2 regions of the Bradyrhizobium sp. 2S1 genome follow, and region 2 is predicted to be linked to the other one. Evidence: predicted binding sites of a transcription regulator. Region 2 holds the regulator's gene; the other holds the start of a gene.
The links. The regulator PhoB, encoded in region 2, activates phosphate uptake and scavenging genes when phosphate is short. The targets are predictions, from matches to a motif close to TGTCATNNANCTGTCAT.
Positions count from the first base shown of each region.

Region 1: phnC (phosphonate ABC transporter ATP-binding protein) is a predicted target of PhoB. The motif match lies at 3,235-3,251, and genes of this name have one in related genera.

Region 1 is NZ_CP147717.1:5,388,033-5,392,530, reverse strand. It holds gene phnE (phosphonate ABC transporter, permease protein PhnE) at 1-339, opposite strand, end outside; gene phnE (phosphonate ABC transporter, permease protein PhnE) at 336-1,211, opposite strand; gene phnD (phosphonate ABC transporter substrate-binding protein) at 1,290-2,225, opposite strand; gene phnC (phosphonate ABC transporter ATP-binding protein) at 2,304-3,119, opposite strand; gene HAP54_RS25490 (chloramphenicol acetyltransferase) at 3,319-3,984, shown strand; gene HAP54_RS25485 (alpha-D-ribose 1-methylphosphonate 5-triphosphate diphosphatase) at 3,981-4,498, shown strand, end outside.
Region 2 is NZ_CP147717.1:1,806,260-1,810,757, forward strand. It holds gene HAP54_RS08650 (aspartate aminotransferase family protein) at 1-24, opposite strand, end outside; gene HAP54_RS08655 (GcrA family cell cycle regulator) at 517-1,029, shown strand; gene phoB (phosphate regulon transcriptional regulator PhoB) at 1,195-1,905, opposite strand; gene phoU (phosphate signaling complex protein PhoU) at 2,035-2,751, opposite strand; gene pstB (phosphate ABC transporter ATP-binding protein PstB) at 2,763-3,581, opposite strand; gene pstA (phosphate ABC transporter permease PstA) at 3,578-4,423, opposite strand; gene pstC (phosphate ABC transporter permease subunit PstC) at 4,428-4,498, opposite strand, start outside.

The DNA.
Region 1 (4,498 bases), 3.6 Mb from region 2:
ATTGATCCAGACCAGCGCCCAGATCAGCGTGTCGACGCCGCGGATCGAATCCAGGAAGCGGCGCACCGGAAAGCGGATCAGGTTCGAGGGGATGATGTTGCGCGCCGCCAGCAGGCTGACCGGCAGCGCCAGCAATGCCGCAAGCGTGGTGCCGAGCAGCGCGATCGACAGCGTCTCGCCAAGCGCCTGCATGTAGAGCGGGAATGACGCGCCGGGATTCGGCGGGATCATCAACATGGTGATCCAGCCGAGCTGGCTGAGGCCCGCGATCAGCCTGGACGGCGAGAAGTCGAGATCGACCAGGCCGTACACAAAGACCGCAAGCGCCGCCACGATCATGGCCGGCAACGCCAGCCGCGCCGCGGCGGGCCGGTCGAGATGTCGATGATGAAGACGGTGATGATGATGGTGACCAGGATGGCGCTGACGTCGGAATAGTAGAACTTGCGGATCGCGACCACGAGCTCCTGGCCGATGCCGCCGGCACCGACAAAGCCCATCACCGAGGCTTCGCGGACGTTGATCTCGAAGCGCAGCAGCGCGTAGCTGGCATAGCCCGCCGACACCTGGGGCAGGACGGCAAAGCGCATGCAGGACAGCCAGCTCGCGCAGGTGGAGCGGATGCCCTCGACCGGCTTCATGTCGGCGTTCTCGACGATCTCGGCGAACAGTTTTCCCAGCGCGCCGGTCGAGTGGATCGCAATCGCCAGCACGCCGGCCATCGGTCCGAGGCCGAACGCGATCACGAAGATCAGCGCGAACACGATGCCGGGCACCGTGCGGGCGAATTCAAGCAGCCGGCGTACCGTGAAGCGCAGCCACGGCGCCGGCGAGGTGTTCTGGGCCGCGAAGAAATTCAGAGCGAAGGCAAACACCGCGCCGGTCAGCGTGCCGACATAGCTGATCAGCACGGTCTCTCCGAGCATCCTCAGCCATTTCTTCCAGCCCCAGAACCATTCGGGAAAATCGGTCCACACCCGTGCGCCCGATTCGAGCGTCAGGATGCGGTCGAAATAGCTGACGAAGTTGCCGAAATAGGTGAACAGCGTGCGCAGGTTCACTTCCGCGCCGACCGCGGCGATCACCAGGGCCGCGCAGAATACTGCCGCCGCCAGCGCGGCCTTCAGCCGCTTGCGCGAGACCGACCTGCGGTAGGCCTCTTCCAGCATTGCCAGTTGCTGCGCCGGAAGAATGGATACGGCGGTCGCCATCGACGCGTGCCAGTCCGGTTCGGAGTTGAGAACAAAGGCCGGGCTGACAGGCCCGGCCTCGTGACGTCAGGCGAACGATCAGCTCGCCTTCTTCTTGCGCAGAGCGTCGACGAACTTGATCAGCTCGATCGTGCCATCCCAGTCCTTGGTGGTGGCGGGATGGAAGCCCTTCTTCTGGCCGTCGGAGAGACGGTCGAACGCGGCCTTGTCCTTGGTCGGGGCTTCGAAGAAGGCCTTCGCGATCGCAGCCTTCAGGTCCTCGGGCAGATCAGCGTTGTACGCATAGGGTCCGTTGATGATCGGCGCCGACTTGTGGATGATGCGGAAATCGTCCTTCTTCATCGCCGAGCCGTCGGCGTTCTTCAGCATGCCCTTGGTCAGCATCTGCGCGAGCGTCGAATCGTCGTCGCTGGTCCACTGGTTGGCGGCCATGTCGACGGTGCCCTGCGCCAGCGCCAGAACCGCGTTCTCGTGGCTGCCGGTAAACACGACCTTGCCGAAATAGGTGTCGGCGTCGGCGATGCCCATCTTGTCGAGCTCGAAGCGCGGCACGTTGTTGCCCGAGGTCGAGTTCGGATCGACCAGGCCGAGGTTCTTGCCCTTCAGATCGTCGACGCTCTTGTATGGGCTCGAGGCCTTGACGAAGAACACCGAGTAATAGCCGGTCGAACCGTCGGCGTTGATGTCGTTGGCGAACGCGTCGGTCTTGACGCCGGTCAGGCGCGCGCGCGCGAACGAGGCCGAGCCGTAGCTGGCGATCTGGATGTTGCCGGCGCGCTGACCTTCGATGACGGCGGCGTAGTCATTGGCGATGCGCAGCGTGACCTTCACGCCGAGCTCCTTCGACAGATACGCAACGAACGGCGTCCAGCGCTCGGTGACGCCCGAGGCGTTCTCCGCCGGCACCACCGCGAAGGTGAGCTCCGGATATTTTGCCTTCCAGTCCTGCGCGGATGCGGAACCGGTAAGCGCCAGCGCGGCGACGCCGGCCAGAATGATGCGACGAGTGAACATGACTACCCCTCTTTGTTATGGTTGCACCTGTTGGCCGGGCAAAATGCTCGGCCATTCAGATCGGAAAACGCGCGACGCTCAGGCCGCGGCGGCGGTGCCGAGTGCCGGAACGGTCGCGCCGTCGGGCGCGGGCATTGGCGCGCCGCCCATGACGTCGTTGGCCTCGAGGTCGTAGAGCTCGCGGGCGATATGATCGGTCAGCGCCGCCGGGGCGCCGTCGAACACCACGCGACCCGCCGCCATCCCGACCAGGCGATCGCAATAGGTCCGCGCCAGGTCGAGCGAGTGCAGATTGCAGAGCACGGTGATGCCAAAATGCTTGTTGATGCGCAGCAACGCATCCATCACGATCTTGGTGTTGCGCGGATCGAGCGAGGCGATCGGCTCGTCGGCGAGGATGATGTCGGGCTCCTGCACCAGCGCGCGGGCGATCGCGACGCGCTGCTGCTGGCCGCCCGAAAGCTGGTCGGCGCGCTGCGCCGCGAGCTGGGCGATGTCGAACTGATCGAGCGCGGACATCGCGAGCGCCCTGTCCTGCTCCGGCCAGGCTTGCGCCAACGAACGCCAGGACGGAATCTGGGCCAGCCGGCCCATCAGCACGTTGGTCAGCACGTCGAGACGGCCGACAAGGTTGAACTGCTGGAAGATCATCGCCGAGCGCGCCCGCCACTGCCGCAGCGCCTTGCCGCGCAATGCAGTCACGTCGGTTCCTTCGAACAGGATGCGGCCGGAGGTCGGATCGGCGAGACGGTTGATCATCCGCAACAGGGTCGACTTGCCGGCACCGGAGCGGCCGATCACACCGACAAAGCTGCCCGGCGCGATCGAGAAGGATGCGTTGTCGACTGCGGCTTTTGTGCCGAACCGGCACGTCAAACCTTCCACCACCAGCATGTAATGCTCCAACCGCGCCGTGTTGGGCCATCGCTATCCCCGGTGTTTTACAGTTATGTGACGCGACGTTGCGGTGCGGCGATCGTCCACACCTGCTCTCTTGCCGTCATCGTGACGTCATGATGTTGTCATCAAGCATCCCGATGACGAGCGCGCATCTCCCGGAAGCCAAAGACTTACAAGATTTGCGGAAGCCCTGATGGCCGGAAAAACACTCTCGGTTGTGCCGACCGTCGACCCGACTGCGTCGGTCCGCGAGAGCAAGCTCGGCAAATATACCGAGGTCGGCGCGCGCACGATCCTGCTTGAAGTCAGCATGGATGACTATTCCTACGTCGTGAACGACAGCCAGATCACCTACACATCGATCGGCAAGTTCTGCTCGATCGCGGCGATGACCCGGATCAATCCCGGCAACCACCCGATGCATCGCGCGACACAGGCGCATTTCACCTACCGCGCCAGCGCTTATTTTCCCGGCGAGAACGACGACACCGACTTCTTCAACTGGCGACGTGCGCATCACGTGCATATCGGCCATGACGTCTGGATCGGTCACGGCGCGATCCTGCTGCCGGGCCGCAACATCGGAACCGGCGCCGTGATTGCCGCCGGCGCGATCGTGACCAAGGACGTGCCCGCCTACACCATCGTTGCCGGTAATCCGGCGCGCCCGGTGAAGCGGCGCTTCTCCGAAGCGATCGCGGATCGTCTCGCTGCGCTGGCGTGGTGGGACTGGGATCACGAGACACTTCGCCGTGTCCTGCCCGACTTTCGCAAGCTCGCGGTGGAGGAATTCCTCGACAAGTATGAGGCCGAGGCCGTATCCCAAGCACAGGCCAAACAACGGAGTGCCGCATCGTGACGGACATTTTCATCGAGGGCGGACGCACGCTGGTTGACGGCGGATTGGTCGAGACCTCGCTGCGGACCGCAGGCCGCGATATCGGCGCGCTCGACGCCGAGCAAGGCCGCGCCGCGCTTCACATCAACGCCGGCGGGCTCTTGGTATTGCCCGGCATCATCGATCTGCACGGCGATGCGTTCGAGCGGCAGATGATGCCGCGCCCGGGCGTCGACTTCCCGACCGACGTGGCACTGATCGACAGCGACCGGCAGGCGATCGCCAACGGCATCACCACCGTGTTCCACGGCACGACCTGGTCGTGGGAGCCCGGCCTGCGCAGCGCGGAGAACGCGCGCAAGCTGCTCGATGCGATCGAGGCGCTGCGGCCGCTTCTCGCCGCCGACACGCGCTTCCATCTGCGTCACGAGACCCACAATCTCGACGCCGAGGCCGAGATCATTCAATGGCTCACCGAAGGTCGCATCGACCTGTTCGCCTTCAACGACCACAGCAACGTCAAGCCGAAGAAGCG
Region 2 (4,498 bases):
ATGCGACGAGGCGCTGTTGGTCATGGCGTTCACTGCCGGTTTGAAGCCGACAATTGCCGGGCGGCTTGACGCCAGTGCAGCAACGGCCAGCTTCGGAAAACAAAACGGCCGCCTTTGCGGGCGGCACGTACAGGCATTCTATGCTGCGGCCAGTAGGTGTCAATCGCCAGCAGCCGGCCTTTGCCGACCTTCCTGCGATGCGGAACGAGCGCAATCCGGAGCATTCCGGTGCGGTGGAAAAGCCTCATTGCAGTGCTTAACTTTGTGGGAACATGTGGACGCACGGCCGCGGACTCTTGCGCCAGAGTCACGCCATATTGTAGCGTTTGGCCTGTCGGGTACGACATCTCGTGCGGCAGTACTGGACCCTCTAAGTAGCCTTCGTGTCACACGTAAACGTTCGGGCTCAAAACCGCGCCCGGCGAGGGCTAAGGGATTCTGGCCGCTGGGATTTTGACCCGGATTTGGCTCGCAGCGTCGCTCCAATGACCGGCGCCATGCGAAAGGAAGAATGCGATGACTGTATTGACCTGGTCCGACGATCGCGTCGAGCAGCTGAAGAAGCTCTGGGAGTCTGGCCTCTCGGCCAGCCAGATCGCCGCGGAACTTGGCAATGTGACGCGAAACGCCGTGATCGGCAAAGTGCATCGGCTCGGCCTCTCCGGCCGCGCCAAGGCCCCCTCCACGGCGGCGCCGCGGCAGCGCAAGGCCCGCCCCGCCCAGCACATGATGCGGGTGGCGCGTCCGGTCTCGCGCGGCAACACCGCGCTGGCGCATGCCTTCGAGGTCGAGATGGAGCCCTATCCGATCTCCTACGACAACGTGGTGCCGATGAGCCAGCGGCTGTCGCTGCTCGAGCTGAACGAAGCCACCTGCCACTGGCCGGTCGGCGATCCCTCGAGCCCGGAATTCTTCTTCTGCGGCGGCAAGGCGCTCGGCGGCCTGCCCTATTGCGCACACCACTCGCGCGTCGCCTACCAGCCCGCCGGCGATCGCCGCCGGCCGTCGGCGAAACCGCAGATCAAGTGAGCACTCGGGACACTGGCGTAGACTTCAAAAACAAATCCCCGCGAAAGCGGGGATTTTTTTGTGGCTCGTCGCCCGGATGCATCACCGGCGACGTCCCGGCCTAGTGCGCAATTGCGCACTAGGCCGGGACGACGCCGTGTTGCGGCTTGTGAATGCCGCGCGGCCTTACGGCTGCGGCTCAGCCTTTGCGAAGCGGTCGTCGAGCGCGTAGCCGGCGCCGCGAACGGTGCGGATCGGATCCTGCTCGCGGCCCGGATTGAGCAGCTTGCGCAGGCGGCCGATATGCACGTCGACGGTGCGCTCATCGATATAGATGTCGCGGCCCCAGACGCTGTCGAGCAGCTGCTCGCGGCTGAACACCCGGCCGGGATGCTCGAGGAAGAATTCGAGCAGACGATATTCGGTCGGCCCGAGATCGATCGGGCGGCCGGAGCGCGCCACACGGCGCTTCTCGCGGTCGAGCTCGATGTCGCCATAGGTCAGCACGGTGGCAAGCCGCTCCGGGCTCGCACGGCGCAGCAGGCCCTTCACGCGCGCCAGCAGCTCGGGCACCGAGAACGGCTTGACGATGTAATCGTCGGCGCCGGTGGCAAGCCCGCGCACGCGCTCACTCTCCTCGCCGCGCGCGGTCAGCATGATGATCGGAAGCTGCTTGGTCTCGGGCCGCGCCCGCAGACGGCGGCACAGCTCGATGCCGGACAGGCCCGGCAGCATCCAGTCCAGCACAACGAGGTCGGGGATGCGCTCCTTCAACCTGGTGTCGGCGTCGTCGCCGCGTCCCACCGTTTCGACGTCGTAGCCTTCCGCATCGAGGTTGTAGCGCAACAGCGTCGTCAGCGCTTCCTCGTCTTCGACTACCAGAATGCGTGCGCTCATCGGTCTAAGTTCTTTCTCTGTGGTGATCCGTTGCCCAAACGCAAACCGAAACACTCAACCCCTGAGCATATTCCCCGTGGAAACGGTTTGTCGCGACGACAATCCGGTTCCGCCGATGCGGATCATGCCCTAGTTGCCCGGCACCGTGGTGGCGAAATTGGTCATATCGCCCTTCGGACGCTTGTCGGTGATCTGCTGGCCCTCGATCATGTAGAACACGGTCTCGGCGATGTTGGTGGCGTGGTCGCCGATCCGCTCGATGTTCTTGGCGCAGAACATCAGATGGATGCAGAACGAGATGTTGCGCGGATCCTCCATCATGTAGGTGAGCAGCTCGCGGAACAGCGAGGTGCAGATCGCATCGACCTCCTCGTCGCCCTTCCAGACGTTCATCGCCGCCGGCAGATCGTGCGCCGCATAGGCGTCGAGCACCGACTTGACCTGAGACAGTACGAGGTCGGTCATGTGCTCGAGGCCGCGGATCAACTTCAGCGGCTGGAAATCGCTCTCCAGCGCGGCGACGCGCTTGCCCATGTTCTTGGCGAGGTCGCCGATCCGCTCGAGGTCGGTCGCGACGCGCATCGCGCTGACGATCTCGCGCAGGTCGATCGCCATCGGCTGGCGGCGGGCGATCGTCAGCACCGCGCGCTCTTCGATGACGCGCTGCAGATTGTCGATCTCGATGTCGGCGGCGACCACGCGCTTGCCCAGCGCGACGTCGCGGCGGATCAGCGCGTCGACCGACTCGGTGATCATGCGCTCGACGAGGCCGCCCATCTCGGCGACCAGACGGGTCAACTCCTGCAGGTCGCTGTCGAATGCCTTGGCGGTATGTTCAGAAGCCATCGCTTGTCTCCTCAGCCGAACCGGCCGGTGATGTAGTCCTGCGTGCGTCGATCGCTCGGCGAGGTGAAAATCTTGTTGGTGTCGTCGAACTCGATCAGCTCGCCGAGATACATGAAGGCCGTTTTGTCGGAGACGCGCGCCGCCTGCTGCATGTTGTGGGTGACGATCGCGATCGTGTAGTCCTCGGAGAGCTCCTGGATCAGCTCCTCGACCTTGGCGGTCGAGATCGGGTCGAGCGCCGAGCACGGCTCGTCGAACAGGATCACCTCGGGACGCACCGCCACGGTGCGCGCGATGCACAGCCGCTGCTGCTGGCCGCCGGAGAGCGACAGGCCGGAAGCGTTCAGCTTGTCCTTGACCTCGTTCCACAGCGCGCCGCCGCGCAGCGCCTTCTCGACCCGGTCGTCCATCTCGGACTTCGAGATCTTCTCGTAGAGGCGGATGCCGAAGGCGATGTTCTCGTAGATCGTCATCGGGAACGGCGTCGGCTTCTGGAACACCATGCCGACCCGCGCACGCAGCAGATTGAGGTCGAGCTTGGGATCGAGAATGTTGGTCTGGTCCAGCATCAGCTGGCCGACCGCGCGCTGGCCCGGATAGAGATCGTACATCCGGTTGAAGATGCGCAGCAGGGTCGACTTGCCGCAGCCCGACGGGCCGATGAACGCCGTGACGCGGTTGGTGCCGAGCGTCAGGTTGATGTTCTTCAGCGCGTGGTGCTCGCCGTAATAGAAGTTGAGGTTGCGCACCGTGACTTTCGGCGGCGCTTCCGGCAGCGGTACCTGGGGAACGTGGCTCGCGGCAGTCGTGGAAACGGAAAGCTCGGTCATTTTGCGGCCCTTTCGGCACCAAGGATGCGCGCGCCGATGTTCAGCGCGAGCACAGTGAATGTGATGAGCAGCGCACCGCTCCACGCCAGCTCTTTCCAGTAGGCGTAGGGGCTCTGCACGAAGTTGTTGATGGTCACCGGCAGGTTGGCCATCGTCTTGGTCAAATCCCAGCTGAAGAACTGGTTCGACAGCGCGGTGAACAGCAGCGGCGCGGTTTCGCCGGCGACGCGGGCGGTCGCCAGCAGCACGCCGGTGATCAAGCCGGATCGCGCTGCACGATAAGCGATCCGCTTGATCACCAGGGAGCGCGGCAGGCCGAGCGCGGAGGCCGCCTCGCGCAGCGGATTGGGCACCAGCAGCAGCATGTCCTCGGTGGTGCGCAGCACGACCGGGATCACGATCACAGCGAGCGCGAGCGCGCCCGCGATCGCCGAGAAGCCGCGCATCGGCACCACCACCGCACCATAGATGAACAGGCCGATGATGATCGACGGCGCGCTGAGCAGGATGTCGTTGATGAAGCGGATCACCGAAGTGAGCTTGTCGTTCTTGCCGTATTCGGCGAGGTAGGTGCCGGCGAACAGGCCGAGCGGCGCACCGATGCCGACGCCGATCACGGTCATGATGATCGAGCCGACGATGGCGTTGAGCAGACCGCCGTCGGTCGAGCCCGGCGGCGGCGTGTTCTGGGTGAACAGTTGCACGCTGAGGCCGGCAACGCCGTTATAGAGCAGCGTGATCAGGATCAGCGCCAGCCAGGTGACGCCGAACAGCGCCGCACCGACGCAGAGTGCGCGGATGACGATGTCGCTGCGGCGGCGGGATTTGTAGATCGGGTTCATGGCGTTACTTCCCCGCCTTCGTTTCAAGCCGCATCAGCATCAATCGCGCGCCGGCGAGCACGAAGAAGGTCAGCA